One region of the Methylomicrobium lacus LW14 genome, then DNA from elsewhere that is predicted to be linked to it. Evidence: riboswitches for the same ligand, from Rfam matches in the RefSeq annotation. Region 1 holds a riboswitch; the other holds the start of a gene.

Region 1 (16,261 bases):
ATTGTGATCACGATCCATTGCGGCTCGCGCGGCCTGGGCCACCAGATCGGTACCGAATTTCTGAAAGATATGGCGGTCTCGGCCAGCCAGTACAAAATAGCACTGCCTGACCGCGAGCTTGCCTGTGCGCCGATCAATTCGCCGCTCGGCACACGCTATCTCGGCGCGATGCGCGCCGGCATCAATTGTGCGCTGGCCAATCGCCAGATACTGACCCATTTGACCCGGCAGGCCGTGGCCTCGATATTTCCGGGGGCTAGGCTCGGTCTTCTCTACGACGTGTCCCACAATACCTGTAAGGTGGAAAGGCATAAGGTCAACGGCCAAATGAAAGAGTTGTTCATCCACCGCAAAGGCGCCACCCGCGCCTATGGCCCCGGCCATCCCGATTTGCCCGCTGCTTTCAAGGATGTCGGCCAGCCGGTCTTGATCGGCGGTTCGATGGGCACCTGTTCGTATGTCTTGTGCGGCGCCAAAGACAATGAATATCGTGCGTACAGTTCTTCCTGCCATGGCGCTGGGCGCGCGATGAGCCGGCATCAGGCGACCAAACAATGGCGGGGTAGGGAATTGGTCGATGAACTGGCCAGGCAAGGCATCCTGATCCGCAGTCCTTCGCTGCGTGGTATCGCCGAAGAAGCGCCTCTCGCCTATAAGGACGTCAGTGCGGTGGTGGATGCGGCGGATAGGGCCGGACTCTCGCGCAAAGTCGCAAGGCTGGAACCGGTTATTTGTATTAAAGGCTAAGAAGATCACGGCTTATATGCCGAATCCGATACTCGCCGATTTGATCGTCGCGCTTCATTTTGGCTTCATTCTTTTCGTGAGTTTAGGCGGCCTGCTGGTCTTGAAATGGCCGAAGCTGATGTGGCTACACTTGCCCGCCGCGATCTGGGGCGCTTCGATCGAATTTGCCGGCTGGATTTGCCCTTTGACTTATCTTGAAAACCAGCTGCGTTCGGCAAGCGGCGGTCAATACGCCAGCGATTTTATCGAACACTACCTCATGCCGATCATCTATCCTGCCGGGCTTACCAGGGAAATACAAATCGGTTTAGGCATTGCCGTCATTGTGCTAAATCTGCTGATTTACGCAAAAGTTATTTATCGGGCGAAAGCGGCTCAGTAGGGTTTTTGGCCGACGATATTCCCTCCGGGTCCGTAGTTGCAGACGATTGTATTACTGAAGGTGAGCCTGGGGCATGAGGAACGCGCGCATCCGACTTCGTGCGTCGCGGCCCAGACGATTTGGGTATAGTGGCCGCAGATTCCGGTGCAAGTGTTGCTGGCATAGTCGTAGTTCGCGATCTCCGATGCCCACGCTGATACCGCGTCATTGGCCTTGGCCGCTCCGGTGTTGGCATAAATATTTTCACCCACTACGTAGAGATAGGTGGCGCTACGTGAGAGATTGTGGTCGATGAATCCGCTGGGGGCGGCAGTATCGCTACACTGATCGGCCCAGGCCTGTGCCGTCGCGGCGAGAGACGTGTTCCAGACGAGCGGCCTGACGCCGACCTCGGCGCGCACTGCATTGTGGGCGGACGTAATGCCCGCAAGGCTCGGCGGCTCAGTCGCCGCGGTTACCTCCACCGTCTCGACGAGGTTGGTGACGCAGGCATCCGCCTCTCGGGTGAGATCGATTTTACTGCCTGCACACGGCAACTGCTTTTCTGCCTTCTCGATGGCTTTTATGAATTTGAGGTCCGCATTCTGCAGGCATTTCGGATCGACCGCGACATCCTTGGAGATCGCTTTTTGGTGACAGGCAAGCAGGGCCGCGGTGCGCGTGCCGGCCGCCTTGAGCTTGGCGACCGCGCATTTTGTTCGAGGTTAGCACCGTGTCCAAGCGACGTTGTCAGAAATAATACCAGTAAGACACGGGGGATGCTGGAGAGCAATGGCAATCTTGAACTCATCGGTGGAACCCTGGTGATAGACTGTCTGGCGCATTTTCGCAGGCAAAGAGCCGTGCCGTCAACGGAGTCGGGGGAGTTCGTTGCTCAAAATTACTCAGCGCTGTAATTTGGCGTTCGCAAGATTGTTTGCATTGAAACCGTGCGACAAACTATTGCAGTAAAATCATCTTGCCGCCGATTTAATCGCCGCTATCCCTTTCCTCTTCATTCGTTTCGGCATTGAAGGTCTCGCAACTTAAATGATGCATCAGAATTTCGATTAGTTCCTTGATATAGCTTGCGCACAGCGGTGCTAGCCTTTTGTAGGCGACATCCAGATTTTGAAGCGCTTCTCCCTTTTCCCAGCCTGGATAGGCGACAAGTTTTTTGCCCGCAATGCCGCCTTGCTTAATATCGTTATAAAGGTGCCGGACTTCGTTCATTGCCTCGTAGTTCGGTAATAACGCTATTTCAATGCCTTGTTTGCGTAAATATTTGTTCAGTTTTTCGAGCTTAAGAGTCGGTTCGGCGGCAATACTGGGAAAGACAGCCGCCAGAGCCCGCCTTGTGGTGATTTCGATTTTTTTGTAGAGCGCGACGATCGCAAGCTCGTAGATCAGTTTATGCGCTTCATCTAAAAAGGCGTGATCGTCGTCGAGCAGGGCGGCGAGCCATTCCGCATCCAATCCGTCTTGTAAAGGTTTGGCCTGAATCTCCTCGGCTTGGTTGGCGAGAGTCTTGTGCTTTTGATCCGTGTAGGTGGAGACGCTGTGCAGCAGTTGATCTATGATGTCGTCGTCAAAATCTTTCAATATCTGCAAGCGTTGCTGGGTTAAGTCTGATTTTGGAAGGGTCATAACCGTCCTTTATAAAGTAATTGAATAAACCGTTTCTATCTTCAGTGAATCAGTGGATGTTAAAACTTAACGATCATCAAATCGGTTTTTCTTCCATGGGTAATGCGATTATGCCTGATCATTTTCAGCTTCCTGACTTTCGGTTTTGAATAGCTCGGAGGCAATTTCAATTTCGTCCTGAAATTGAGGGATCGCAGGAATTTTCCATGTTTTTCCGGCGATGCGGGAGAGTAAATTATTCAACCAGGGCTTGTTCGATTGCGCTTGATGAATCGTCAAATAATGCGATGCTTCATCGCTGACGATGCCAAAATCATGCACCCAAATATCAATCGGTTCGGTTTCGCCGTAAAGGGTTGCCTGCACATAGGCTGTGCGTGCGTCGATATCGAAATTAAATTCCGATAATTCGGCAATGCCCTTCAGGAGGATGTTGGCTACCCATCTGACGAGGAAGTTTGGCGTCATTTTGATGGCGAGTTTGACTAGACTGCTTTTAAAGCTCATTTTCGGCCTCCGATCTGTTTTCAAGAAAAGGAAGATCATTCTAACCATTCTTTGCTTTGCCGATAAGTGAAACCAATAAATTCTTTACCTCCCTCGGTGAATTTTCCTTTATCGGGCATCACTCTTTCGTTTTAGAATCAACAACCGGTTATTCGCGCAGGGCGAACACAAGGTGGCGCGCGGTTTCGAGCCGGTGATCACCTATTCGGCGCACTGGATCAGCAATGCAGGCTTTGCGGAGGCGGTCGGAAATTTTTTGGCGTGCGAGCGGCCGGCGGTCAGAGCCTACCGCCAAAATACGGTGGATTTGCTGCCGATTAAAAAATAATCGCCGATGCCGGTTTGAAAATGGCTGTAGAACTGATACAGTCGTCTTATAACTGCTTCGGGCAGTGCCAGCTTTAGTTTTAACCCAGGAGGAGTATTCATGTCCGAATACAGAAGATACGAATGTACGATTTGCGGCCACATTTATGACGAGCGCGAGGGCGATCCCGAAGGCGGCATTGCGCCCGGTACCCGTTTTGAAGATATTCCGGACGATTGGCGTTGTCCGGAATGCGGCACCGTCAAAAGTGATTTTGAGTTGATCGAATAAGCGTAGGGTATCTGGAGATTGAACATGCAAGTCGTGATTATTGGTTCCGGGATTGCCGGCGTGACCTTTGCCGAGAAGTATCGCGCGCTGAACGCCGACGCGGAAATTACCATTGTCACCCACGAGAACGATGGTTATTATTCACGGCCTCTGCTGTCGCGCGGTTTCAGCAAGGATACGATCGAAGAGACCATTATCCTGAAATCGTTCGCCGCGCTGCGTGAAAATCGTATCGACATCATCAGCGGCGCCGAAATCACCGCGATTCACCCTGACGCGCGCGTGGTCGATCTGGAAGGCGCCTGCCAGGAAAAATCGCTGAGCTACGACAAGTTGATCATCGCGCAAGGCTCGGCGGCTTTCATTCCGCCGCCTTTAAGAGCGTATCATGAACTGTTTTTTTGCCTGAATAGCCTGGCCGATTTAAAGACGCTGCGCAAATTTCGCCAAGGCATCCTGGGTCAAAATCGCCAGCCGGACTGGGCGATCATCGGCGGCGGCCTGATAGGCTGCGAACTCGCATCCGATCTGGCCGTTTCGGGGGACAGCGTGACGGTGTACCATGCGATGGACCGGCTGATGGAACGGCAATTGGTCGAGGAAGATTCGCTGTCGCTGCTCGAAAACCTGAATCATGCCGGCGTCGACGTGTTGTTGAATCAGTCGGTGCAGAGCATCGCCAATGAAGGCGACAAGGTCTGCGTATTGACCGAGGCGGCGGCCGAATTCGACGCGGTGATCGTGGCTTGCGGCTTCAAGCCGCGCACCGAACTGGCCGAACAGGCGGGGCTTGCGGTCGGCCGCGGCATCAAGGTCGACGAGTGTTTGAAGACCAGCGACGAGCACATTTATGCGGTCGGCGACGTCGCGGAACTGCCGAACGGCAAGTTGTACGCCTTTATTCTGCCTATCCGCAGCCAGGCGAACTGGCTCGCCAGTTTCCTGGCCGGTCAGGAAGAGGAAGGCTGGACGCCGCCCGTTTTTACGACCAAGGCGAAGGTGCACGGCTTCGAGGCGGCGCATCCTTATCATCTTTGAGCATTGCCTCTAGCGCGACGCTCGATTCTTATCGATCCCATGACAGAACACCGTTATTCCGACGCGGAGCGCGCCGCGCTCTATCGTGCGATCTACGAGCGCCGCGACATGCGTCATTTCCTGCCCGATCCGGTCGAACCCGAATTGCTCAGGCGTCTGCTCGATGCGGCGCATCATGCCCCGAGCGTCGGCTTCATGCAGCCGTGGCGTTTCATTCAGATCACCGCACATGACTTGCGCGCACGGCTTCATGCGCTGGTCGAGCAGGAGCGGCAGCGCACCGCCAAGGCCTTGCACGAACGCGAGGACGAATTCATGAAGCTGAAGGTCGAAGGCATTCTCGACTGCGCGGTCGTGCTGGTCGCGGCCTTATGCGACCGGCGCGAGAAAGCCGTGTTCGGCCGTCGCACGCTGCCCGAGATGGACCTCGCCTCGCTGGCCTGTGCGATTCAAAATCTCTGGCTCGCGGCCAGGGCGGAAGGGCTTGGTATGGGCTGGGTCTCGCTGTTCGAGCCTGAAGATGTTAAACAACTGCTGGCGATGCCTGACGACAGTCATCCGGTCGCGATCTTGTGTCTGGGCCATGTCGAACGGTTTTATGACAAGCCGATGCTCGAAGAGGCGCGCTGGGCGCAGCGGATGCCGCTTGACGATCTGTTATTCGAAAACCACTGGAATGGCCGTGCCGCAAATGTTTGACATTCAACCTTTGTCGCAGGCGCTGGCGCCGGCCTTGCAGGCCAAAATCGACCAAAAGACCAAACCGCTCGGCGCCTTGGGGCAACTGGAAGCTTTGGCGCTGCAAATCGGCCTGATTCAAAACAGCCTGTCGCCTTCCCTGACCAAGCCCTGCATCATCGTGTTCGCGGGCGATCATGGCGTGGCCGCTGCCGGGGTCAGCGCCTATCCGCAAGCGGTCACCGCGCAAATGGTCGCCAATTTTGCCTCAGGCGGCGCGGCGATCAATGTGTTTGCAAGGCAGCATCAAATCGATTTACTGATCGTCGATGCCGGCGTCAATGCCGATCTTTCGGCAATGCCCGGCTTGATTGATGCCGGCATCGGCAAGGGCACCGCCAATTTTTTGGAACAACCGGCGATGACCCGAGAACAGTGCGCGATGGCTCTCGCCAAGGGCGCCGAGCTAGTCTTGAAGCAGCGGGACCAGGGCTGCAATTGCATCGGTTTCGGCGAAATGGGGATCGGCAATACCTCGTCTGCGGCGTTGATCATGCATTGTCTGACCGGTTTGCCGCTGGAGAACTGCGTCGGCCGGGGCACGGGCCTCGATGATGCGCAGTTACGGCATAAAGTCTCGATATTACAGCAGGCGTTAACCCGGCATCCGGGACTGTCCGACCCGAGCGAGGTCCTGGCGACATTCGGCGGCTTCGAAATCGCGATGATGACGGGGGCTTATCTGAAGGCGGCCGAACTGAGCATGCTGATCCTCGTTGACGGCTTCATCGCCGGCAGCGCGTTGCTGGCGGCGGCCGGATTGCGCCCTGCCGTGCTTGATTATTGCGTTTTCAGCCATATGTCAGGTGAACAGGGGCATCGGGCCTTACTGGATCACCTGCATGCTCGGCCTTTGCTGAATCTGGACATGCGCCTCGGCGAAGGTTCCGGCATCGCGCTGGCTTATCCTTTACTGTTATCGGCGGTGGTTTTTTTGAATGAGATGGCGACGTTTGCTGAAGCCGGAGTGGATCGCGATTGATTATCTTTTGGGCAGAACCCCGCACGCATTGAACGCATGAAACGATTCTTCCTGCTGATATTCACGATCTGGCGTCAACAAATGAAGCTTTATCTGTTGGCGGCGCTGGCCGGCGCCGTTATCGGTGTTTTTGTTCTGGCGCCAAGCTATGATTATATCAGCGCCCGCGAGTCATCCTCCGATCCGCTTTCGTCAGTCCAATTTATGTTGAATCAGGTCGGCGATATGCTGACGGGTAAGATCTCGCACGGCAATTTGATGCTGTTGGCCTTTTATGCGGAAATCGGCGCGTTGATCGGACTCTTGTCCTTGGCTTTCTACACGCTCATTCATAATCGCGTCGTCCATATCGATTATTTGAAAGCGGAACTGGATAAGGATTTGCCTTCGATCATTCGCCAGGGGGAAGGCCCCTATCTGGAGTTTAAATCGACGTTGCGCTGGGACATGGCGGAGTCGCGCATCAATCGTTCGCTGGAGGGCGTGATTCTGAAAACGCTGGCCGGATTTTTGAACAGTCATGTGGGCGGGACGCTCTTGATCGGCGTTGCCGATAACGGCGAGATCATCGGCCTCGAAAAGGATTTTCAGACGCTCAAGAAACCGGATCAGGATGGCTTTGAACAGGCGGTGATGACCGCCATTTCGGCGAATTTGGGCGCCGATCTTTGTTCCTTCGTGCATGTGCTGTTCCATGTGATCGACGACAGGCACGTGTGCCGCTTGATCGTTTCGCCGGCGAACCGGCCGGTGTTCATCGATCAGGGCAACGCGCAAAAATTCTATGTGCGCACCGGCGGCGCGACCCGCGACCTGAACATCAAGGAAGCGCTGGATTTTATTGCCGGACGCTGGAAACGGGGCAAATAAACATGCAGGCCCGTTGTGGCGGATGCGGCTGACATGCGTCATCCAAAACTGTTCTTCTTGGCGCTCGGCTTTTACACTCGCCTTCCGTGCCCGAAAAATCTCGATTACCGACAGTTGCCGCAAGCGGCGGTGTATCTGCCGGTGATCGGCTGGTTGGTCGGCGCTTTGTCCGGGGCGGCATTTTATCTGGCCGCCGGGCTCTGGCCGCAAACGGCGGCGGTGATCATCGCATTGATCGCCGGCATTGGGGTGACCGGCGCCTTTCACGAGGACGGTTTCGCCGATGTCTGCGACGGTTTCGGCGGCGGTTACGGCAAAGAGCGCATCCTGGCGATCATGAAGGACTCGGCGATCGGCGTTTATGGCGCGCTCGGCCTCTTGCTGTTGCTGCTGCTGAAGATCAGCCTGCTTGGGGCGATGCCTGCCGTTATCGTGCCGTGGACGTTACTCGCGGGGCACAGTTTCAGCCGCTTGATGCCGCTGGGGTTGATGCGGCGTTACCCCTACGCGCGGACCGAAAACAGCAAAAGCGGCATCGCGATGTTCAAGCCCGGGATTGCCGATCTCTTTATCGCGGCCGCTATGGCGCTGTTGCCGTTCATATTCTTGCCGGGCAATTGTCTGTTGGCGGTCGTTCCTGTCGTGCTTTCCACGCTCTGGCTGGGGCGCTATTTTGACCGCCATATCGGCGGCTATACCGGTGACTGCCTTGGCGCCTGCCAGCAGGTCGCCGAGACGGTGTTTTATCTGAGTATCAGCGCCCTATGGACATCTATCTGATCCGCCATACCCGTACCGCGACCGAAGCGGGGCTTTGTTACGGACAGAGCGATGTGGCGTTAGCCGCTAGCTTCAGCGAAGACCTGTCGGCGCTGCAACAAAAACTGCCGGAATTGACCGAGGACTGCCCGGTCTTCAGCAGTCCGCTGAGGCGTTGTACGCAACTGGCCGAAAGGTTGTCGGTGAAGGTGACGACCGATGACCGCCTGCTTGAGCTGAATTTCGGAGCCTGGGAAGGGGTGCGTTTTGATGCGATCGAGCCCGAAATCCTGAGGCATTGGAGCGCAAATTTTGTCGAGTCCGCGCCGCCGAATGGCGAAAGCTTTACCGACTTATACGAACGCATCGGCGATTTCTGGCGGGACCTCTTGCAACAACCGTTAGAACAGGCGGTCATCGTAACCCATGCCGGCGCGATACGCGCCTTGCTCGCGCATGTGCTGACCCTGCCGCTGGCGAATGCGTTTCAATTGCGCATCGATCCGGGCTCTGTGCACAAGCTGCGCCATCAAAATGCTTATACCTACATCGATTATCTGAACAAATGATGAAACCCTTGGCCGTTTTCGGCACCAGTTCCGATGCCGGCAAAACCACGCTGGTGATGGCTTTATGCCGGATTTTTGCCGACCGCGGCATCAAGGTCGCGCCGTTCAAGGCGCAGAATGTTTCGAACAATTCGGCGGTGACCGTCGAAGGCGGCGAGATTTCCAGGGCGCAATGTCTCCAGGCCGAAGCCGCGCGCGTCGAGCCGAGCTGCCGTTTCAATCCGGTGCTGTTGAAGTCGCACGGCAACGGTTCGGTGCAGGTGATCGTGAACGGCAAGGTGTTTCAGAATCAGTCTATCGCCGACTACTACGACCATATCGGCGCCTTGCGGGGCGAGGTCGAAAAAGCGTTCAATGGCCTCAGAGACGACTTCGAACTGGTGATCGCCGAAGGCGCGGGCTCTCCGGTCGAGCTGAATCTTCTGGAGAAGGATTTATCGAACACCTTTGTCGCGAAGACTTTCAACACGCAAAACATTCTGGTTGCCGACATCGAGCGCGGCGGCGTGTTCGCATCGATCTACGGCACGCTGGAGTTGATGGACCCTATTATGCGGGCGAATCTGATCGGCGTGATCGTGAACAAGTTTCGCGGCGACCGGCGTTTTTTCGATGAGGGAGAGAAGATCATCGCGGAGCGTTTCGGCGTGCCGGTGCTCGGCGTCGTGCCGTTCCAGTCGCTGAATATCGACATGGAGGACTCGCAGTCGCTGCAGAACTACCGTCAGCGCCTCGGCGCGGTCAAGATCCGGATCGCGGTGATCGCCTATCCGGGGCTCAGCAATTATAACGATCTCGACGTGTTGATCGCAGATCTGGAGATCGATGTCGAGGTGATTCGAGACTACCGCCCGCTGGCCGCCTTCGACATGGTGCTGTTGCCGGGCAGCAAGACCGTGATCCGCGATTTGCATTGGCTGAAGCGGCAAGGGCTGTTTGCGGAATTACAGAAATTTGCCGGGCCGATATTCGGGCTTTGCGGCGGCTATCAAATGCTGTGCAAAACGCTGCACGATCCCGATGCGCTCGAACACGAGGTCGCGGGTGTCGAGGAAGGTCTGGGCCTGATCGATGACGAGGTGATCTATCAAAGCCCGAAGATACTCGCGCGCGGCGCTTACCGGCTGTTTTCGCATGAGGCGATAGCGGGTTATGAAATCCACTGCGGCCGCCTGCAAGCTTATCCGGTGTCTTATCAACAAGGCCGCATCGCCGGAACGCATGTGCACGGCGTATTCGATCACGACGGCTTTCGCGCCGACTATTTCAAGGCGATCCATCCGGCCTATCAGGGGTTTTGTTATCAGGAATACCGCAACGGAGAAATCCGGCGCTTCGCGGAGATGGTCGCCGCGCATGTCGATATCGATCGTATCTTGGCGACGTTATGAAGACTTTATTTACCGGCGGCGTCAAAAGCGGCAAATCGCGTCTGGCGGAAGCTTACATTCTGGAACAAACGGGCGGCCGCAAACCCTACTACCTGGCGACGACCGAGTTTATCGACGATGAAATGCGAAAGCGGATCGATGCGCATCAGGAGCGGAGGCAGGATGCGTTCGTCACGATCGAGGAGCCGGTCAAATTGCTGGCGGCTTTACAACAATGCCCAGGGCCGGTGCTGGTCGAATGCATTTCGATGTGGCTGAACAATCAGCTCTTTCACGGGGTTTCGGTGGCGGGAATCTTGGAAGAACTGGATGCGGTGATGCAATTGCCGTGCAGTATGGTGCTGGTGCATAACGAGGTCGGCCTCGGCATCATCCCTGACAATCGGCTGGCCAGGCAGTATGTCGATCTGTCCGGCAAGGCCGCGCAGTTGATTGCGGCGCATTGCGAACAGGTGTTCTTCTGCACGGCGGGACTGAAGTTGCAGATGAAATAAAGTGACCCCCAGGATGGATAGGCTAGCGCTTATCCGCCCTGGGAACCGGTACAGCGAATCAAAGCGCTTTTTGACGGCTTTGGAATTTCGGCATGTTGATCAAGATTTTGATTATTGCGAATCCCACTGCGGCATAAAGCAGGGTCGAGCCGGCATAGGGCGGATAATACTGAACGACGCGAGCGGTATATTCACTCCAAGAGAGCGGATCGTAGCGTCCTGAAAGCAGATAAAAGCTGCCGTTCGAGATCAGGAAGGCTATCGTGGCGGAAAGCATCACCATGCCGAAGGTCAATGATACGCCGACGAAATCGAGCACCGTATAGCGGCTGCAATAACGTCCAGCCAGCCACATCACCGCGTAAGTCGGAATCAGGAACACATAAGCGGGAGACACGCACCAGGCGCTGGTGCCGTTTGCGATCGCGAGATAATCGATCACTCCCGCCAGCACCAACAGAAACGCAAACAAGGACGGTTTCCGGTAGAAGCCGGCAAAGAAAAATACCGCCAGCGAGGCATCGGGCATATGCAGCATGTCGCCGAAGTGATGGAAGCGGGTCAGCACCATCAGCGCAATCAGTGCGATAGGGCAAGACCGTGTTTGCAGGCGTTGTGTCGTGGTCATGAGATTATCTCCAAGGTGATTCGGGTTATGCGCCGGTCCCGGCGCGCGGTCAGTTATTATAATGGATAGAAACGAAGAAGTTGCGGTCCGCCGTATTATAAGTATCCACCAGTTGGTATTGTTTATCCAGCAGATTATTGACCTTGGCGTTGATCATCCAGTTTTTGTCGAAATGATAGGCGGCGCGTAAGTCTAGCGTGGCGTAGCCATTGACATGAACCGTATTGCCAGGATCATCGAAACGGTCGCCTTGCAGCAGAAGCATGCCGCCCACATCGACAGGCCCGAATGAGCGGGACAGGTCGAACGACAGACTCTTTTGATAGCGGCGGTTTAAGCGTTTATTGGTCTCCCGGTTTTGCGGATCCAACAAAGTCATGTTCAGTTTGCCGTTCCAGCCTAAAATTTGCGTGCCGATTTCTCCCTCCAAGCCATCAATCTGCGCTTTACTGACATTTTGAGGTGTCCATGGCGAGGAGGGATTCGTTGGATTCACCGGCGCCCAATTGATCAGGTCATCAATATTGGTGTGATACGCGCGGACTTCCCATTGCACAAGCTTATGGTTGCCGGCGACGCCGATTTCGGCCGTCGTCGATTCTTCGGGCTTTAAATTGGTATTGCCGAAGGCAAAGCCCGTGTTTGGCCAATAAAGATCGTTGAAAGTCGGCGCCTTGAAGGCTTTGCCGAAGCTCGCAAAAGGGCTGATGCCGATCGGCGAGTTATATCGCCAGCCGATGTTGCCGGTGACATTGTCGCCGAAGGCTTCATTTTTATCCCAGCGCACCGAGGCATTGATGAAATGATCCTCGAAAACCCGGCTATGCAAATTGCCGAAAACGCCGAAATCATAGCGGGAGCTGGCGCTAAACTTTTGCGTGCTGTCGACTTCATCATTGCGGCCATCAAAACCGAGCAGCAGTTGATGGTCTTCGGTCAGGTTAAATTCATTCAGCCAGGTGCCATTCCAGCGCTGCGTATAAAAACGCGACGCAAAGACGCCGTTGGGTGCAAAATTATTATTGTCGTCAAAACTATGGCCGAGACGTACGGTCGATTTCCAGAAGTCGAACAAGTTCAGGCTGCCGGAGAGTGATGCCACCTCGTTGATGAATTTGGCTTTGTCCTGCTGGGTGCCGTCAAAATCACTTCTGCCTTCCGAATGCATAAAGGAGGCGTCAATTTCGGCATTATTCGCAAAGCGGTGGCCGAGGCGCGCATTCACGCCGGTGTTGTGATAGCCGTCGTCATCCGGCTGATCGACGCCGAAAAAGCCGGTCACCGGTTCGCGGGTATTAAATCCCTGGGTGTTGTAATGCGATGCGCCGACGCTATACCAGGAATTTTGCCACTTGCCGCTGACCGTGCCCGCTGCTCGCATCGTATCGTAATTGCCGCCGCCGGCATCCAGTGTGACCGTGGGTTTTTCGCTCTGGCCGCCTTTGCGGGTAAAGATCTGGATCACGCCGCCGATCGCTTCCGAACCGTAAAGGCTCGATTGCGGGCCGCGGATGATTTCCACGCGTTCGATCTGATCGATCGGAATGAACTCGAACGCCGTCGTGCCCAAGGTTGCAGAGCCGACCTTGATGCCGTCGATCAACACCAAGACATGATCGGAGTTGGTGCCGCGCATGAACACGCTGGTCGTCTTGCCGTCGCCGCCTTGTTGCGTCAGGTCTATGCCGGTGGTGCCTTTCAGCAGTTCGGGAAGGGTCTTGGCCTGCAGCCGTTCGATATCCTTGCGGGTATAGATCGTGCTGGCCGTGGCGAGCTCATTTTTGTCGACTTCCGACCGGGTTGCGGTCACGACCATTTCGGGTAAAGCGTTGGAGTCGCCGGGAGAGGTGTCCTCGGCCTGGGCAAGAGTAGGGAAGCCCGCCAGCAATAGCGAACCGAAAAGCAGTTTTTGCATGTTGTCCTCTGCGCCGCCCGCGCATTTGGGTGAGTTACACAGCGGAGGACGAACGCACAGGCAGGCGGGAAAACCGCCGTGATCGTGTCGCGGACAGCCCTCCGCTGTTCCGAGTGATACTTTCAGGCCGGTCTCCGGGCTCATAAGCGGTTTCCCTGCATCATCGCCTTCCCATGCTCGCGCACAGTGGCTGTTGATGATGCTTAACTTATTTACCGTTGCGGGGGCAGCGCCGGCCTTGGAGTTTCCTCACCGGCTTCCCGTTTAATCATTGACGAAATTGCATCAATGGAACCTTTAAGCAGGCGGTGATTATAGAGGGTAAGAGGTGGATGTCAATGAAAAAGAAGCATTTGCGAAAATCATTTCAAACATGAAAACGGATTGTCTCCGCTTGTAAGTCGAGATTGTTTCTCGCAGAAAAACTCCCACAGTTCTCCCATTACAAATCGCAAAGTTTCCCCGATACTAAATCTCATGTTGAGACGGCATGGCTGCACAATGACACGGCCGACAGCCACGGTCCGTAACGTATCGATTAGAAAAATGCAATGGCGTTGATATACATTACCGCCAACAACCGGACAAAACTTGGAGAACACCACAATGAACAGATTGCCCGAAACCGTCACCAGCAAATTCAACGAACTGTTTGCCGCTATTACCTACGCTGCCGATGATCTCAAAATCGAAAGTGCCGAGGCGAGCCTTTTAGGGATTTCGCTTCGGTAGCAGCGAAAATGGATGACTGCAAACGATTACAGATGCTGGACATGGAATTGAGAGCTTGTTTAAAACGATTCGAGGAAAGGCAACCAAGCAAAGCGGTTGCGAAACCTGTCCGGATTCGTTCACGCCGGATTCCCCGCAAGTCGAGTGGTACGCTAAGGGTAAGGATTGGCGAAAAAGTTATCGAACAGGCCACGATCTCGGATACCTTTGTGCAAACTCTGGCAACGCTCGGCTTGGATAAAGTCGCGCGACTGAATAAAAGGCTTTCCGGCATACCGTTGTTAGCCAGAACACCGGCTAACGGCTATCAAACTCAAAAACTCTATCAAGGCTGGTATATCACCACGCATTTCAATAGACCGACAGCAATTAAAATGTTGCAGGATGTTGGGAAAGAATTGCAGATACCAATTAATGTCGAAAATTTGAACAATCAACGCGGTTGAAAAAATCTAAAGCGTTAGTTAAAACGAAAAATAAAGGAATTAATCATGGAAAACTCACAAGACAAAAGCAATAAAGACAAAGCGTTAAGTAATGATGTTTTCGGGTTCGATCTTGATGAGTTTGAAATGTCTTTAAATAATGGGGGGCTTCAATATAATCTGGCTATTGAAAAGTTAATTCGTGAATATCCAGGCTATGAGAATGGCATGGAAGACATGGTCGAAGCCGCCAAAAAGGGGAATCAAGATGCTTTGAATTGGCTTGTGAATGCGGGCATTCAAATCGTTGTTCCATATGACTTATGGGAGAAGAATAATATTCAACAATGCTGGAGCTTTGTCTTAACGTTCTGCAAGGGGTATGAAACAGGCCCCCATTCCGCAATGGCTCGATTTTTTCTCGGCTTATTGTATTTAGCAGGGAAAGGCGTTGCGAGCAATAAAGAATTGGCGATTTCTAATTTTAAAAAAGCGGCTGAAGGTCCATTTTTAGACGAGCTTGGTAACGATGGCGGCTTTGAAGAAAATTTAGGGGAAGCTTTAATAAATATGTACTTAGATGTTTTTTCTGACCAAATGGCTTTGGATGAAAATGATATAAATGCTGAACTGACATATCGGCACTTAGAAGGTATTGGTAATATACTGTGTAATGGTCTTAGTGGAGATTATCCTTTTCTTTGGATTGACAAATACTTTATTTTATCGCTTCGGCTTAACGTATTTATTCGATCTGGTGAGTACTTATTGGCCGAGGAACACATCGAAGGTTTTTTAAAAGAAGTGACTGAGCATGAAAGAATATTATTTGAGCCTTTTCGTGAAGTACTTTTCCAACAGCTTAAACTTGATAAAACAAATCAAAGTTTGAAAGCAAAAGAAAGCGAACTAGAAGAAACCATGGCGATGTTCGCCCACAAATTCCGCAGCCCTCTGGATGCCATCATCTACAACACCACCCACGAAAACCAGGTCAAGCTGTATACCGAAGCCGCGCAGACCATGCGCGGTCTGCTGGATGTTTTCAGCATCATTTCCACCGACCCGGACGTGCTCAACGAAAGGCTGAAACAGGATCATCGTGGCACCGGCAGTCTTATGTCTGTCTTTGGTAAAACCCTGGATATGATCATGTTGCACCTGCTTTCCGCGTCGGCCACCGAGAAAATCCAGCAACATTATCTGGCCTATGCGAAAGCTCACGGTCTTTGTGCGCCGGAACTGAGCTTCAAAAGTTGGTATGATGACTTTTATGAGCTGGAGCAGCAGTTGCAAGCCGAGTGGGAGCAAAGTTACGCGCAGTTATTGATGCAATCCGCTGGATTGGAGGAACGTCTGGCGTGGCTGGAACAACATTTTTTTAAACTGGAAATAAAGGGCTTTGACGATGCGGACATTCGCTTCAAGGAGTTCTGGGTCAAGGAGTCGTTTTTAACGATTCTGCTCAATGAAATCCTGGTAAATGCCTTTAAATACTATTCGTCTCCAACCCGGCAGCCGGTGGTTTTGGAGTGGGCGGAGCGCGAGGGTTGTCGGGTGTTGAGCTGCCGCAATCCTTCAACGCGAAGCGAACGCACCATCATTAAGGGTAGCCGTAAGGGGCATGCGTTTTTATCGGCCTTGGCACGAAAAACAGGGAGTCGGTTTACCAAGCCCGCGCTGCAGGATGATTTTGTGGTCGAATTCGGCATTCTTAACAAATTTCTGTAAAGGCAGGGTGGAAGATGAGTTATTTTCTGTGGATAGAAGACTTTGATAATTCTGCAATAACTACGGCAAGTAACCTATTTTCCGGCATTATTGATAAACAGAGTTTTTCAGACAACAAGCGGCAATTAA
Region 2 (16,261 bases), 2.1 Mb from region 1:
CAGCAGCCGGGCGGCCACCGCGATGTCATAATGCGCGGCCGGCGCTTCCTGTTGCAGCATGCGGGCGATACGGTCCGGCGTGTTGTCCGGGCTGGTCAACACCGCCGTCAGCGGCGATTGCCGCAGCAATTGCAGCAACTCGTACAAGCCATGTTGGGCATCGGCGCCGGGGGTCCATTCGCCGGCATCGCGGCTGTGCACCGAACCGATGCGCACAGACTGCCACGACTGTCCCAGTCGGGCGCAGGCCAGTTGCAGCATCGACAGGTTGGGCAGGACTTCCACGTTGCCGTGGCCGAGTTTACCGATCAGGAAGCCGGCGATGCCGTGACACAGCGGGTCGCCGGTAGCCAGAACCACGACTTTTTTTCCTGCGCTTTGCGCGTCGCTGATCCAGGCCGGCACCCGGCTCAACTGGCCGGTCAACTCGTGACATTCGGCGCCCGGCGCAATCGCATCGGCCAGCAAGGCCAGCAGCCGCTGGCCGCCGATCACAACCTCGGCGCTGTTCAGATGCGTCAAGGCTTCGGCCGTCAGGCTGCGGCTGCCGCTATCGAGTACGCCGATGATCCGGCAGGGCTCTGTCATCTCATACCTCTCCGGCCGCTTCGGCCAGCTTGTTGCCATCGAAATCGCACATCAATACCCGTAAATGAAATTGGCCGGCATAACGGCCGTGCAAGGTTCGGATGACGCGTTCGCCCAATGCCCGATAAAACGGATCGATCAGGCCCAGTTCCTCCATCCGCTCGCTGGCATAGCGCGCCATTTCCGAATGGCGGATGTCGTTGCAGACCTCGGACGGAGCGCCGATGTCGGCGGCAATCTCCGCCAGCAAATCGGTATCGACCGCGCTGCGATTGGCATGAGTGATGGTCTCGCCTTGCGCAATCTTGGTCAGTTTGCCGACCATGCCGCCAATCACGACTTCACGTATGCCGCACTTGACCACCGTATCCAATGCGTATTTCAAGAAGTCGCCCATTTGCACGAAGCAGGCCGGCGCGAGCTCCGGCAATTCGCGCATCGTGAATTTTTCGGTGCGGCCGCCGGTGGTCAGCACCACGATCGGCTGGCCCTGATTGGCCGCGACTTCGACGCCCTGAATCACACTGGCGCGAAACGCCGCGGTCGAATAAGGATGCACGACGCCGGTGGTGCCCAGGATCGAAATTCCGCCGACGATACCCAGCCGGTAATTGAGGGTTTTTTTGGCCATGTCCTCGCCGCCCGGCACCGAAATCGTCACTTCCAGGCCGCACTGTTCCAACAACTGCGCGGCGGCGGCACGGATATTGGCTTCGATATTGCGGCGCGGCACCGGGTTGATTGCCGGCCCGCCGACTTCGAGTCCAAGGCCTTGCATCGTGACCGTGCCGACGCCGGCGCCGCCCTTCAATATCACGGCCCCGGGCGCATCCGGCAGCAGACGGACATCGGCGGTCAACGGCGCCTTGTCGGTCACATCCGGGTCGTCGCCGGCATCCTTGATCACCACGGCATGCGCGTTTAGGCCGTCGCAATGCGCATCGCTCACGGCAAACCGCGCCTGTTGGCCGTTCGGCAACTCGCAATCGACCGCTTCCGGCACCGCGCCAGTCACCAGACCCAATACCGCCGCCCGCGCCGCCGCGGCCGAACAGGCGCCGGTGGTGTAGCCTTTGCGGGTGCCTTTGGCTTTTTTTTCCACGCTGCCTGTCAGTCCCGCGCCGATTGTTGCGCTTCGGCCAAGGCCAGCAAGGCATGGATGGCCGCCACCACGAGCGTCGAGCCGCCTTTGCGGCCATCGATCACGATCCAGGGGATGGTGGCGATTTCACTGAGCAGCGCCTTCGATTCTGCCGCCGAGACGAAACCGACCGGCATGCCGATCACCAGGGACGGCCGCAGATCGTCCTCTTGCACCATGCGCACCACTTCCAGTAACGCAGTCGGCGCGTTGCCGATCGCAACGATGCCGCCGTCGAGCAGATTCAACCGTTGCGCCTTGCGCATCGCCTGTACCGCGCGCGTGCTGTTTTCCGCTTTGGCCTGGGCGATCACATCGTCATCGGCGATAAACTGATGGGTGCCTACGCCAAAATGATTCAGCCGCGGCTTGGACAGGCCGACGCAAATCATTTCCACGTCGGCGACTATTGCCGCACCATGCAGCAGGGCCTGCACGCCGGCAGCGACCGCGCCGGGCGAGAACCGGGTCAGGCCGTTGAATTCGAAATCCGCCGTGGCGTGGATCATCCGCCGCACCACCTGCCATTCATCGGCCTGATAGGGGTGCGGACCGGCTTCGGCATCGACGATCGCAAAGGAATCGTGCTCGATGCGGCGGCCGGCGTCGGTGAGTTGTTCGGTGATGGTGTTGTGATTCATGCTACGGCCTCAGGCATGATGGTGAGGACCCAGGCCATGATCGGCGGCGAATTCACGGTATTTGCAGCCATCGCATTCCATCATCACCGGCTGGCTGTTGGCCGTGGCTTCTTGTATGCGCTGTTCCAGTAAGCGGTAGATCTCGTCCTCAAAACCCAGATACGGGCCGAGGACGAAGTGGACATGCGGATACTGGCTCTGCAAACGCGTCACCTGGCGGCGAATGCGTTCGATCAGGGTGCCGGTGAACAAATAAAACGGCAGCACCATGATTTGCCGCATCTCCAGTTTGATCTGACGCTGCACCACCGACTCCAGACGCGGATGGGTGATGCCGGTAAAAGCGATGTCCACCAAATCGTGATCGGTTTCTTCGTACAGCCACCGCGCCATTTTGGCGACTTCCCCGTTGGCAACCCGATCGGATGAACCGCGCCCCAACACGATCACGCCGGTATTGCGCGGGTCGGGCACATCCAGTGTGTGCATCGCTTTGCGCAAATTGCGCTGCAGGATGGTCAGGATTTCCTCGCAACTGCCGAGATGGCGACAATAGACAAACTCCACATGCGGATGGCGCAGCCGGGCATGTTCGATATACTCGGGGATTTCCATCTTGACGTGGCCGGCGGCGTTGAGGATCAACGGCACCACGACGACCTGGCCGCCGTGACGTGCGGCGAGATCCAAGCCGTCGTCGAGCAGCACATCGGCAAATTCAATAAAACAGACTTCGATGCGGCGTTGCGGTTCGCGGGCGCGCCACTGCTCGGCAAACGCCTGAATTTCCAGATTGCCGGAGACTTCACGCGAGCCGTGGCCGACCAGCAGGATGGTTTGTGCTTGCATGTTTGGATTCATGGTTTGCTCGCTTTACGAAAACGATGCGAAAACCCGGCATCGTAGAGTTTGGAATGTCGGATCTCAGGCCAATACCGGGCGCCTAACGCCGGGCTGGCGATGATCATCGCCTGACTGTTGATTTTTTCCGCCCGGCAGCGGTCGCGAATATCTTGCAAGGTGCCGCGCACGATTTTTTCCTCGCCGGGCCAGCTGGCTTTTTGCACGACCAGAATCGGCGCATCCGCCGGCCAGCCGGCCGCCAGCAAGGCTTTTTGCACATGGGCCAGCAAGGTAATCGACAGGAAAATGCATAGCGTGGTGCGATGGGCGGCCAAAGCTTCCAGTTCTTCGCCGGGCGGCATTGGCGTGCGCCCCGAGACACGGGTCAAAATCACGGTTTGCGTGACTTCCGGCAGCGTCAGCGTTTCGCCGGCCACAGCGGCGGAAGCCAGTGCCGAGGAAACTCCCGGCACGACAGCCCAATCGATGCCGGCCTGATCCAGCGGTCTGACCATTTCGGTCAATGCGCCGTAAAGCCCGGGATCGCCGGTTTGCAGACGCACAACGGTGTCATGCTGACGGGCCTGATCGATCAGCCAGGCGGTGATGTCATCCAGCGTCATGTCTTTTGAATCGCGAACCCGGCTGCCAGCCGGTGCGTACAGCGTTGCGGCCTGATTGACCAGGGATCCTGCATACAGCACCGCGCCGGCTTGTGCCAGTAAGCGCTGTCCCTTGACGGTAATCAGTTCGGGATCGCCGGGGCCGGCGCCGACAAACCAGACTTTAGCCATGCCGATTCTCCGGCGATGCCAGGCCTTGGTTTTCATCACCCACACCGAAACGGATGGCCAAAGCCGCCGACACGCTGCCCAATACCAGCCAGAACACAAGATTGCTGAGCGCTGACGCCTGGATGAATTGAACTTGCAATGCCTCAGGTGCCAGACTTTCTGCCATCGCCGGCTGCGGTGCGCCGAGCAGATGGGGACTCAGCAACAGCAAACCGCCTGCCAGTCTCGGCATGGGTTTGCTTTGCAGAAACAGCAAGCCCAGCCCGATTGCCGTGACGCAGACCGTACCCAGCCACCAATATTGTCGAGCCAGCAGGTCGGCGGCCGTCGTGCCGGGCAATTCCGGCGGCAGACCTAAACTTGGCGCCGCGAAAAACACCGCATAACCGGCCAATCCCCAGCCGAACCCGATAACCCAGCCAGGCGGCCGCCGCAAACAATAGGCGCCGGTCAACATCGATGCAAAACCGATGGCCATGACCACGTTGCTGCTGATTGTCGCCAGGGTTCTTTGCCAGCCGTCTTCGGGCTGCCAGGCCTGCTGCGGATGCTCGTGCCCGGCGGTAGCGTCGGCGATGTGGGTATGTGCTAGCGATTCCGCCGCGGTTTCATAAGTTTCGGCTTCGAGGATCAGCGGTGTCACCCACAGAATTTGCATCAGCGCCAGCAAAAGGGCGGCCACTATCCCCGAAATTCCGGCGGACAAAATAATGCGCGGGAGGAGCATGCCGGCCATCAATGGCAGGGAAAGCCGGTGGCGTGGCGGGTGTCGTGGGTGGCGTTGTGCACCTCGGTTAGCGGCGCAAAACCTACGGCCAGTACCAGAGTAGCGCCCAATAGGAGCATGGCCATGCCGGTCAAGACCCGCGCATCGAGCGCGTTAGCCAACGTTGGGAGTGGGGATTGGATAAACATGACAGTCTCCTCGATTCAAAATGGATTTCGGGAGCAGACTGGATTAGAGAATACGCGTACAGAGACGGATATAGGATGTCTCCGGCCTGCGCTCTCCCTCCGAGAGTCAGCAACCATACAGTCGAATCAGGCCGGTCTTCTGGCTCACCTTCATCTGAATTCGCCCACCTTCCCACGCGAAACGCGCAGTGGCATCAAGACGATTCATCAGGCTTACAGCAGCGGGGGCTGCGCCGGAGTAGATGGAAAAAATAACCATCGCACCGGACTTCCCGTTTAACTCTGGCACAGAGAACACGCACCAAAGCACCTAATCGGCGGCGAGTATAATTCATCCGAGGTAGCTATGGCGATTCTTTTCTGCCAAAAACGCCGAATTTCTACGTTCCTGCGCATTGGCGGGGTCGCCGAATTGGCCGTCAGGAAAGGATTAGAAGACGTCCGGGGCTCATGGGGTGAATGGCGCCGAGGGGCGTTTTTATCTCTGGGGTGGCCTGCGAAATCCGGCCGATTGTGGAAGTCGGGTAAGGTATACACCAAAACCGACAAAGAACAGTGCAAAATAGCCTTTACGATCAGAGTTTCTTCACTTCCATTGGGGTAGCGTTCAAAGCGGCAGCAGACGATACCTCGGAGAATCTTGTCAAAAGAAGTTCCCTCGTCTTATGCATCCACTCAAGGGCCACTTGCGCCTCCTTGCGAAATTTGAACGGCCCATGAAATGCGGCGTGATCGTTAAATCGCCTTGCCCGAATGTGTTCCGGCCAGTTGACGACATAATAGCCGGGAGCCAAGGTCTGGCCATGGTTGGTGCAATACTTTCGCTGATAAGACTCCGCATCGACGAGCCAGAAATCACGTATGACTGCGACAATCTCGAAAATATCATAATCCGCATCCATTGAGTCGTTACCCTTGTAATAAAATGAATCAAAACCGGATGCATCCTATATAGGATGATCCTCGCCACAGGAAAAGAAACTCGTCTTCCCCGCCTACCAAGAAGTGCATTCGATCTTAACGAATAACCCACTCCTTTTTTGGCAAGTTTGAGTCGAGCGAGCATCGCCAGTGGGATAAATTAAACCGTATATCAGTGAGCGATAAAATACGTGCGAGCACGTACATAAGGACACTTATTCAATACCAGCGGAGTACGGTGCATTCATACATTTGCCGGTTCACGAGCGAGAGGGTGAAAGCCTAATTTTAGCAATTAAGCTTAATTATCTCGGCGCAAGCAATTTATAGCCAAAATAGCAAGATCCGGGGACTCGAGTCAGAGTGGAAGATGGCTGGCTTCGCACAGGCGGGCCAGTTCCAGGGGATTCGTTGTGCCGGTTTTTTTTAAGATCCGTGCACGGTGAATTTCGACGGTACGGTGACTGATGCCTAGTTGCCGAGCGATTTCCTTATTGGAATGACCCGCCACAACCCAAGACATGATTTCCATTTCGCGGGAGGTAAGACCGTATAGGCGCATACAGAGAGCTTGTTCCGCCAAAGTCTGTTCGGATATCTGTGTTTCGTGCTGCAGCACTGCCTGTATCCGCTCGATCAACAGGTTGTTTGGAACGGGCTTCGTCAGAAAATCGACCGCTCCGGCCTTGATTGCTCGGACCGTCATGGGTATATCGCCATAAGCGGTGAGGAAAATAATCGGCAGGTGTATCTTGCGGCGGATGAGTTCGACTTGCAATTCTTGACCGTTCAAGCCCGGCAAGTTGAAGTCGAGTAGCAGGCAGCCAGGCTGGCCCGGACAATAGTTTTGCAGAAAGTCCTCGGCGCTCTCGAAAGTCTGGTAAGCAAAACCTGCGGTTTCCATAACCAGCCCAAGGCTATGGCGTATCACATACTCGTCATCGACGATAAAAACACAGAATTGAGTGCTCATGTCACGAAGGATAAGGTAAAGTGGACACTGATGCCGTTACCGGCGTTTTGCTCAGCCCACATTCTTCCTCCGTGAGCTTCGATCAAGGCGCGACTGATAGCAAGGCCCATACCTAAACCTTGGGGTTTGGTCGTGTAGAAGGGTTGGAACATGTTTTTCAAGATGGCGATGTCCGTCACGCTTTTTCCGCCGTCACGCACCGTCACCTGCGCCATGGCCGGCGTGTCATCGGTGCTACGCGTTGTTAGGGTGATCGTTCCGGCGCTTAATCCGCTTTCCTGCATGGACTCCAAGCCGTTGCGTAACAAGTTGATCAGCACCTTTTCGATTTGCAGACTATTGGCCCAGACCGGCGGCAAGGCCGCGGCGAGATTCAGTTCTATGCTAAAAACCCCTAAATGTCCGGCCGCCTTGACTAGCTCGAGTGCTTCCCGGGCCAATTGATTGATATCTATCGACTCGCTGAGGGCCTCGTCTTTATGCAATACCGTCATTAATTGCCGTATAACGCCCCCGGCACGCTGTGCTTGCTGGGCGCAAATCTCCATAAGAGAACCGAGCTTTTCCGGATTCTGGTTGCCGGCTTGCAGCATATGTAACGCCACTTCGGCATAAGAGGAGATCGCAGCCAGTGGCTGATGCAGTTCGTGAGCTATGGCAGCCGCCGTTTGGGTGACAACATAGAGCCGGAACGATTGCTCCATCTTATCGCGCCGCTCACTCAATTCCTTTTGCTTCTTGTAGTCGGTAATGTCTAAATTTATTCCCAGCATACGATAGGGACGGTTATTGGGGTCACGCAATAATCCGCCACGAGAGTGAACCCAGCGGTACAAGCCATCCTTGTGACGCAGACGGAACTCCAATTCGAAGACCGGCAGAAGTCCCGAGATATAGTTTTCAGCGGCCGCCAACACCGATGCCCGGTCGTCGGGATGCAAGCGGCATTCCCATTCTTCCCATCGGTTGAGCAATTCGTTCTCGTCAAAGCCGATTTGCCGCTTCCATTCAGGCGATAAGTAGACTGAGCTCGTATTCAGATCCCAGTCCCAATAACCCGCTTTCACCGCTTCGACGACAATAGCGAGTCGCGTCTGGACAGTGCGCAATTCTTCCTCGGCTGTTCGGCGTGCCGTGATATCCTCGCAGGAAATAATAATGCCGCCGATCTTCCCTTCCTGGTTTGTCCAGGGATAAGCCGCCCAACGCAACCAATGCCGGCTTCCGTCCGCTTGGATCCATAAGTCGTCATCGTTTTTCAGAAACGCCCCGGCTTGTGCTTTAACGTGAATCTCTCGCCACTCGGCGGAAATATCCGGATTAACCCAATAATGGTTACGTCCCGTCAGATCATCGTACCCCCGTCCAAACTCTTCGATCCAGCGTCGGCTAGTGACCAGATAGTTCATTTCACGGTCGAACATCGCAATGCTGAGAGGTGCCTGCTCGATAAAAGTCCGAAGCTGAGTTTGGCTCTTCGTTAACGAGTCTTCGACCCGTTTCAGCTCCGTGATGTCCAGAAAAGCGCCAACCGCGCCGCGTGGAAATCCCTCTTCATTGAATAAGGGGGATGCATTGCTGAGCACCGTGATGACCAGACCATCAGGACGGCTGATATCGATAATCTGGTTGGTTACTACTTCGCCGCGGTTAGCACGCTGTATCGGCAGTTCCTCGACTGCCAGCTCGCGTCCGTTCAGCATTGCACAAATGGGGGCCGGGGTGTCCCCTTCCAAAGAAAGCTCGCTGCCTGGCGCTAAGCCAAGCATCCTTTCAATAGCCGGATTACCTCGGATACGACAGCCTGTCGTGTCATCGGCGATACTTAGACCGATGGGCGCGGTATCGAAAATAGCTTGCATTTCCTCTATCCGGCGCTGCAAATGTCGGTTCAAGAAAGTTATTTGCTGCTCTGCCTGTTTTCTTTCCTCGATATCGATGGGAAGTAAGTTCATGTCGCACATGCCAATGAACTCCTGGCTATTATCGGCTAGAGAGATAAATTTTTGCCGTTCCAATTCGGTCTTTTTTTCCCAAGTCATATCTTGGATATAACCATGCCAGAGAGTGCTGCCGTCAGCTTCGCGTAGCGGTATCGAGTGGCCCTCGATCCATATTTCCCCTTTCGTCGGATGGTCGTAGCGGAAACAGTCTTGCCAGGGTTGCATAGTACGAGCAGACTCGGCGATCGTTTCATGGATATGGCCGATATCTCTGGGATGGACGCGAGCAAAGATCGGACTAAAATCTTTGGCTACAGCATCGGGCTTGAGTCCGTATACAGATTCGAAAACCGGACTGGCGTAAGGCATGCAAGCGGAGCCGTCCGGGCGCAACCGGAAGGAACAAATTACCCCAGGCACGGTTGCTGCAACCTTGGTCAGTTGATCCTGCAGCTTAAGCTGCTCCTTTAAAGCGCTATCTGCGCGCACGCGCTCCGTGACATCGCGCAGGATGGCGGTAAATGATTTCTCGCCATTTATCTCGCACAGGGAAATAGCCGCCTCGATCGGGAACTCCTCGCCATCGGCGCGCAGGCCTTTAACAGCAGCCAGTTCGCCCATTTTACGATTGCTGGCGCCGGTACTCCCGAAAGCGCGAATATGCGCGGCATGGGCGGGGCGAAACCGCTTGGGAATAAAACGCTCGAGAGATCCCCCCACAGCTTCATCTGCCGTACATCCGAACATTTTTTCCGCCGCGGCGTTGAAGAGTAATATATGTTGATCGGCGTCGATAGTAATCAATGCGTCCAAAGCCGACTCGACAATTCCGGCATAGCGTTGCCGGCTTTCCCAAAGCGCCCCGGTTAACCTCCGATGAAGGCTGGTGGTGGCGACGATAACCGCGGATAAAACGCAAAAGCCCGCATTTAAAATAAGAACGTCATAAGACTTTAAAATCGAGGCCGGAAACAAAATAAGAGCATTAACTGCAATCAAGGATAAGAACATCGCGAAAATACCCGGGTTCCGTCCGAGCCAGAAAGAGGTCTGGATAATCGCGAAAAAAAATAACAAGAACGCTGCCCGCTCGCCAATCACGGGAACATAGAGTGTTGCTATCGCGGCGATAGCGACTGTCAGCATCGCCCACCCGTAGCGCAACCCATAAGGTTGCGCGTCAAAATAAAGGATAATCGATTGAGTTTTAAATCGTTTAAAGTTCATCCGGTATTGCCGTCTATGCTCATTTCGCAACGGGAATAAGGTTTGCCATCCTCTGGAATATGCTGGTGGCGCATATTTACTGTGACTGAGCAATTGATTGGCGGTTCCTGATTATCTGTTCTTCGACAGCAATGCCGCGGAACGAGCTTAGCCGACAGGATACGGCTTATTGACTATTGCAAATCTTTGGGCAGATCATTTGCCGTGAATCGACGCAGCGTAACCGATATAAGGGCCCCAGGCCGTGACGAGCATTACAGATTTCCCCAATACTACTGTAAATAATCACTGGTTTATAAGTTCTGGGTTCTGGTATTCCTTCGGCGTCGGCGAAAACAACCGCCGCCTGGCTGCCGTAAAACGCCTGATCCAGGGTCAGCGGCATGGCGTATGCCTATGGCCGATCTTGAAGCTCTCCCTCCATGGCAGCGACTTGCCCGTAGTGCCAGTTGATTTTCGACTAACTCAAGGAAATCGGTTTCAATCAACAAGGGCGAGCAATAATAAACACATGAATTTTGGGGAAATCATCCTGCACGCGTCCCGAGTTATTTTCAATATTTTAGAGTCAAAGACGCCGCTTAAAGCTTCAAAGGGCCGAATTAATCATTCGCATTTATTTGTTTAACAGGGAATATTTGGTACCATCCCGACGGCCTGCAGAAGACTCACCTGTTGAGTACAGGCAAAAGATTGGACTTTCATCGGACCGCCTCCCTTATGAAATCCATTTATATCACATCGTCGAGGCACCCTTCGGAGAATCACACTATGAACAATCTCACAGCACTTTCTTTCAGTATCGGCATCTTGGCGGGCGCCGCGACATTCTTTGCGGTAGGCCCGCTCAGCGGATATTTTTTCATCTGGGCGGCAACGATTCCTTGGGCGGCGTATTTCGCACTCGGTGCGAATGAAGCCGCCTTCAAGGGCACGATTACCTGTAGTATTTTCGGCGTCGTGATGGCTTGGATAACGGCCTTCCTGCTTATAAATGTGCCGTCCGACGCGCTGCTCGGGTTTCCTTTGATGGCGGCCTTAACCGTCACCATTGCGGTAATCGTGATGTGTCTCGCCGCGAGCCTTCCTCAATTATCCGCAATCCCGGCCAGCGTGTTCGGTTATTCGATGACCTTTGCCTATCTGCTGCAAACGCCTGACAAAATGACTAAGGACGTTTTGCTTGGCGTCTCATTCAGCAATCCGCTCGTGGTGATTTCGGTTTCGATCGTGATCGGCGTTTATCTTGGCAAGTTTTCAGCGCAGCTGGCCGAAAAATGGACGACGAAGTAATCAACGGTTAACTAGTTGATGACTCCGTCTCGAAGACCCGGAGCGGAGTCAGATTCAAGCAGAGCTAATACGGATTACTGCACTGCAAGAAAAAAAAGGTCCAGATACGACGACAACCACTTTTTTGCTTCAACCCGCACATGGTGGAAGGCTTAGTGATAGAATCGAGAGCGGACGTAGACAATCTTACTGGGCTGCGGCTATTCGTTTAAACCGCTTATTTGACGCATCATGATGGAATTAGTTTGGGTCGGGACGGCTTACCTCGTTGGCTTGATAGCCAGCCGCTTGTCATTTCCGCCGCTTGTCGGTTATCTGGTCGCCGGCTATGTGCTGCATGTTGCCGGAATAGAATCGGCTCACACCTTAACGCATATCGCCGACATCGGCATCGAGTTATTACTCTTTACCGTCGGCCTAAAGATTAAATTGAATTCGCTGTTACGCCGCGAAGTCATCAGTGTCGGCGGCTTGCATTTATTAGTGGTGACCGCTATATCCGCGCTGGGTTTTCTGCTGCTGGGCGAACAAACCCTGGGCGGTCTGGTGTTGGGCACCAGTTTGGCTTTTTCCAGCACCGTACTCGCGATCAAGGTATTGGAGGACAACGGCGAGCTGTCTTCATTGCATGGCCGGGACGTACTCAGTATTCTGATTCTTCAGGATGTCGTGGCCATCGCGCTGCTGGCATTAGCCGACGGCAGACAACCCTCGCCCTGGGCGTTCGCCTTGTTGCTTGTGCCTTTATTACGCCCGCTCGGACATCGCCTGCTCAATGCCAGCCGTTCCGACGAACTGAAACTGCTGCTCGGCGTATCGCTGGCGCTGGCCGGAGGCGTTTCCTCCGAAAGTGTCGGCATCTCGCCGGATATTGGCGCATTATTGATGGGAGTCATGCTAGCGTCCCATCACCAGGTCGACGTTCTCTCCGAAAAGCTCTGGAGCCTCAAGGAAGTGTTCCTGGTCGCTTTTTTTCTGCAGATCGGTTTGGCAGAGTTGCCGAATAAAGACCAAATCATCACCGCGCTTGAGCTTTTGGGCGTGTTGCCGCTTCAAGGACTCTTATTCTTCGGGCTATTTTTGCTGGCCGGCATGCGCGCCCGCACGGCCTTTATCTCGTCGCTCGCGTTAACGACCTACAGCGAGTTCGCGCTGATTACCACCGGCGCGGTGGTAAAGACAAATTTGCTATCATCGGAGTGGAACGCCACAATCGCCTTGGCGGTAGCGGGATCTCTGGCAATCGCCGCGCCGTTAAACCGTTATTCACACCAGTTGTTTTCACGGTTTGAGCCTTTTCTTATCCGCTTTGAAAAAAAATCCGACCACCCCGATCGTCTGCCCGAATCCATCGGTTTGGCGGAATGGCTAATCGTCGGCATGGGACGCACCGGCGTTTCCGCCTATCATACCTTGAGTCAGCAGGATAAACGCGTCGTCGGGCTGGATGCCGACCCCACGGTTTTAGAACGTCTGCTTGCCGAAGGCAAACGCGTGATTTATGGCGATGCGGAAGATCCCGAGTTATGGACAGGGCTGCCGCTGGATAGGGTCAAAGGCATTTTACTGACCCTGCCGGAATTCGATGCCCGGTGTTCGGCCACACTCCAGCTTAGGAAGCGGGGTTACCGGGGGCAAATCGGTACGATTTCCTATTTCCCGGAAGAGAAACAGCAATTAAAACAGCTTGGAGTGGATTTTATCATTCATCCGCTGGTCGAGGCAGGCAATCAGCTGGCCCTGCAACTGATGAGCGGCGATCACGAGGCGGCGGAAGAATAACGACGAGAAGTGGATTGAACACTGTATTAAAGCATTAAAGCGGCAACGCGCACTCATGAAGCCACATCGAGAAAAAGCCTCAGGATTGTTTTCTCGGATGGTCTCATCGTATATCATGTGCGCATCCTAAATGCGCTCCTGCACGCGTCTTGCATCGATTGAAAAACAATAACCTATGAAGATTCTGAGCATTCACTTCAAAAACGTCAACTCGTTGGAAGGCGAGCATCGGATCAATTTTGAGCAATCTCCATTCACCGACACCGGCGTTTTTGCGATCACAGGCCCCAACGGCTCGGGCAAATCCAGCATTTTGGACGCGATTACGCTGGCCTTGTACGGCGAGACTTACCGCTTCGACCGTCCGGCCGAGCATGTGATGACCCGGCATACCGCCGAGTGTTTTTCCGAGATCGTGTTTGCGCTGGGCCTGGATAAATACCGGTCGAGTTGGCGCGTGCTGCGCGATGCAAGCGGCGAGTTATTGCCGACTGAAATGCAGTTTCTGCGTCTGAGTGAACAGGAAGAAACCCTGGCGGCGACGCCGCATGAAGTCAATGCCCGGATGACCGAAATCACCGGCATGAATTTCCGCAATTTCACCCGTTCGATCATGCTCGCGCAGGGCGATTTCGCCGCGTTTCTGAATGCGCTGGACAGCGAGCGGATGGACATGCTCGAAAAAATCGTCGGCAGCGATATTTATGCGGATCATAAACGCGATATCGAAACCCGGCTCGCCGAGGCCAAGCAGAATCTGGAGCGGGTCAACCAGGAGCTGACGCGGGTGCCGATCATGGACGCGGCGAAACGGGAAGCCTCCGAGCATGACTTACAGGACTTCAACGAACAGTTTATCGAATTGCAGGCGGAGTTGAGCCGCCTGCAGGAACAGCAGCTCACGCTGCAAAAGATCGAAGCCCTGCAAGGCCGGATCGAAGGGCAAAAAAAGGAATTGCAGGACTTCGAAAACGAGCACGACCGCATTCAAAAAATCCTGACCCGTCTGGACACCTTGCAGGATTTGAAGCCGTTCGCGCATGACCTGGAGGCGCTTCGGCATAGCGCTCAGTCCGTGCAGGAGAGCCAGTCGGCATTGGCGGCGTTGACGGCCGAGTTGAAGCAACTGGAAGACTTGGTGGCCGGCTACGATCAGCCCCCAATCGCTCCAGAAGCCTTAGGCAGCCAATCGCTCGAAAATCAGCAGCAAGCGCTTTACGACCTGCAAGGGGAAATGAGCCAGCTCGATCTGGCGCGTTCGATGCAAACCGGCAAATTGCAGGCCGTGGCCGCGCAAGGCGTCGAAAAGAAAGCCGCCTTGCAGGAGGTCGACGCCTGGCTCGAACAGCATGCCGCCGATGCCCCTCTGGTCGATAACTTCCCCGAGACGATCAAACTCAAAAATCTGCGCGCGGAAATCAAGGAACTGAGCCAAAAGCAAAAGGCGTTCGACGATTGGGCCAAGAACGCTTCGGCGGCGCTACGGAATACGCAGGCCGCGATCGACAAGGAAACCGTGAGCGTCGCCCGTTTGCAGGAACAAATCGCCGCCGAGGAAAATACCGTCACCGCGCTGCTGCAAGGCAGAACGCCCGATGACCTTGCCGAATTGCACCGCGAACAACAGGAGCGCGTCAAGTCGTTCAAGGCATTGCAGGATCTGGCGATACAGTACCGGAAGCTGAGCGGCAACGGCTCAGGCCTGTTCGGGCTGTTCAGAAAAGCGCCGAGCGCGGCGCCCGATCCGGATGCGCAGGCGGCCGAACTCGCGGAACTGCGAGAAACGATCAAACGCGACGAGAACATCCGGCTGATCCTCGAAGGCGCGGTTTACCGCGAAAACATGATGAAACGGATGGAGGCCGACCGCCATCATCTGATCGACGGCAAGCCCTGCCCTTTGTGCGGCGCGTTGCAGCATCCTTACGCGAAACAACAGCCCGCCATCGGCAGTTCCGAGAAGGCGCTGGTCGATCAGCAGGCGCGGATACGCTCCGAAACCGCGAGGGCCGAGCGGCTGGAAATCGAGGTCGAAGATGCGCGCAGGCTGGCGCAAAAATATGCGCTGACGAATCAAAAGGCGCGGCAAATCCAGGCGCAGTGGGGAACGCTCCGCAACCGGCTGAATATCGGGCAAAACCTCGAGATCGACCAGATCAATCGCATGGGCGAACTCCATGACGAGGAAGACAAGCAATTCAAGGAAATCGCTTTTCTGCTCGGCAAGCACAAGAACAAGATTCAGGGCATCGAAAAACTGAAGGTGCAACTCGTAAAAAGCGGCGCCGCGATCGAGCAATTGACCGCCACCTATCAGAAACTCGAAGCGGAACGGGAAGCTCAGCCGCAGGATCCGTTTGAAGTCGCCAATGCGTTGACCGCGGCGGTTCAGGAAGAAAAGGAACTGGCGGTCAAGGTCGATCAACAACTGGCCCTGATCGGCGAAAAAATGCCCGGCAAAGGCAAGGAAGAGCTGTTTTATGACAAGCTCAGCCGCCGCCGGCACGATTATCACAGCCAGTTGATTCGAAAACAGGGTCTGGAGGAGGACTTGACCGCGCTGGCGGCCAGCGACAAGGCGCTGCGCGAGGAACTGAAGGGCTTGGAAGAAAAGCTTGCCGGGTTCAGCCGCAAGCTGCAAAAGGAAGAAAGCATCGCGCTGCACTTGGCGCTGCTCGACAAACAGAAGCTGATTGCGGCCGAGCGCATACGGCTTGCCGAAAAGCAGGCGCAAGTGAATTTGCTGGAGAAAAATCTCCAGGCCAAAATGCGCGAAGCCAATTTCTCGGGCGTCGAAGAAGTCAAGGAGACTCTGACACAGCAGGCGTCCCGTCCCGAACTGGAACAGAAAGCCGCCTTTTTGGCCCAGCGGGCCGCCGAAACGTCGGCGAGGCTCGAAAGCAACCGGCAGCAACTGGAAGCCGCGGCGCTTGAAAAAGACACCGAGCTGTCGCTCGACGACATCAGCGCACAAGTGCACGACGTCTCGCAGAAACTCGAAATCGCGCATTTCGAAGTGCGGCATCTGGATAACTTGCTGAAGGAGCAAGAGCGCCTGCACAGCAAATACGATGCGGTGCACGCTCAATACGAAGAGCAGGAAGCGCTCGTGAAGGCATTGACCGAAGAGCAGCAACTGATCCATGCCGAAAACGGCATGGCGTTCCGCCGCCGCGTGCAAGAGAAGATCGCCGACCAAT

What was found. Region 1 has a riboswitch for cobalamin ahead of METLA_RS0113330 (TonB-dependent receptor domain-containing protein). Riboswitches for the same ligand answer to the same signal wherever they lie in the genome.
Region 2: another riboswitch for cobalamin. It lies ahead of METLA_RS0103470 (CbtB domain-containing protein); the one in region 1 lies ahead of METLA_RS0113330 (TonB-dependent receptor domain-containing protein).

The regions. Positions count from the first base shown of each region.
Region 1 covers NZ_AZUN01000001.1:2,896,467-2,912,727, reverse strand. Annotated here, with positions in the region: gene METLA_RS0113410 (RtcB family protein) at 1-747, shown strand, start outside; gene METLA_RS0113405 (DUF2784 domain-containing protein) at 764-1,129, shown strand; gene METLA_RS22975 (CAP domain-containing protein) at 1,123-1,530, opposite strand; gene METLA_RS22970 (hypothetical protein) at 1,414-2,025, shown strand; gene METLA_RS0113395 (hypothetical protein) at 2,099-2,755, opposite strand; gene METLA_RS0113390 (hypothetical protein) at 2,864-3,262, opposite strand; gene METLA_RS22070 (peptidogalycan biosysnthesis protein) at 3,363-3,590, shown strand; gene METLA_RS0113380 (rubredoxin) at 3,690-3,860, shown strand; gene METLA_RS0113375 (NAD(P)/FAD-dependent oxidoreductase) at 3,885-4,898, shown strand; gene bluB (5,6-dimethylbenzimidazole synthase) at 4,938-5,597, shown strand; gene cobT (nicotinate-nucleotide--dimethylbenzimidazole phosphoribosyltransferase) at 5,581-6,618, shown strand; gene METLA_RS0113360 (AlbA family DNA-binding domain-containing protein) at 6,655-7,488, shown strand; gene cobS (adenosylcobinamide-GDP ribazoletransferase) at 7,522-8,268, shown strand; gene cobC (alpha-ribazole phosphatase) at 8,253-8,816, shown strand; gene METLA_RS0113345 (cobyric acid synthase) at 8,816-10,207, shown strand; gene METLA_RS0113340 (bifunctional adenosylcobinamide kinase/adenosylcobinamide-phosphate guanylyltransferase) at 10,204-10,701, shown strand; gene METLA_RS0113335 (hypothetical protein) at 10,760-11,329, opposite strand; gene METLA_RS0113330 (TonB-dependent receptor domain-containing protein) at 11,379-13,244, opposite strand; cobalamin riboswitch at 13,353-13,558, opposite strand; gene METLA_RS23765 (hypothetical protein) at 13,851-13,976, shown strand; gene METLA_RS0113320 (hypothetical protein) at 13,985-14,422, shown strand; gene METLA_RS0113315 (SEL1-like repeat protein) at 14,468-16,132, shown strand; gene METLA_RS0113310 (hypothetical protein) at 16,147-16,261, shown strand, end outside.
Region 2 covers NZ_AZUN01000001.1:772,957-789,217, reverse strand. Annotated here, with positions in the region: gene METLA_RS0103500 (bifunctional cobalt-precorrin-7 (C(5))-methyltransferase/cobalt-precorrin-6B (C(15))-methyltransferase) at 1-588, opposite strand, end outside; gene METLA_RS0103495 (cobalt-precorrin-5B (C(1))-methyltransferase) at 590-1,690, opposite strand; gene METLA_RS0103490 (precorrin-8X methylmutase) at 1,699-2,370, opposite strand; gene METLA_RS0103485 (sirohydrochlorin chelatase) at 2,380-3,219, opposite strand; gene cobM (precorrin-4 C(11)-methyltransferase) at 3,228-4,007, opposite strand; gene METLA_RS0103475 (CbtA family protein) at 4,000-4,743, opposite strand; gene METLA_RS0103470 (CbtB domain-containing protein) at 4,743-4,922, opposite strand; cobalamin riboswitch at 5,035-5,251, opposite strand; gene METLA_RS0103465 (hypothetical protein) at 5,498-5,824, opposite strand; gene METLA_RS0103460 (response regulator transcription factor) at 6,202-6,816, opposite strand; gene METLA_RS21270 (PAS domain S-box protein) at 6,813-9,986, opposite strand; gene METLA_RS22430 (hypothetical protein) at 10,231-10,614, shown strand; gene METLA_RS0103450 (DUF1097 domain-containing protein) at 10,758-11,279, shown strand; gene METLA_RS0103445 (cation:proton antiporter family protein) at 11,511-13,061, shown strand; gene METLA_RS0103440 (AAA family ATPase) at 13,237-16,261, shown strand, end outside.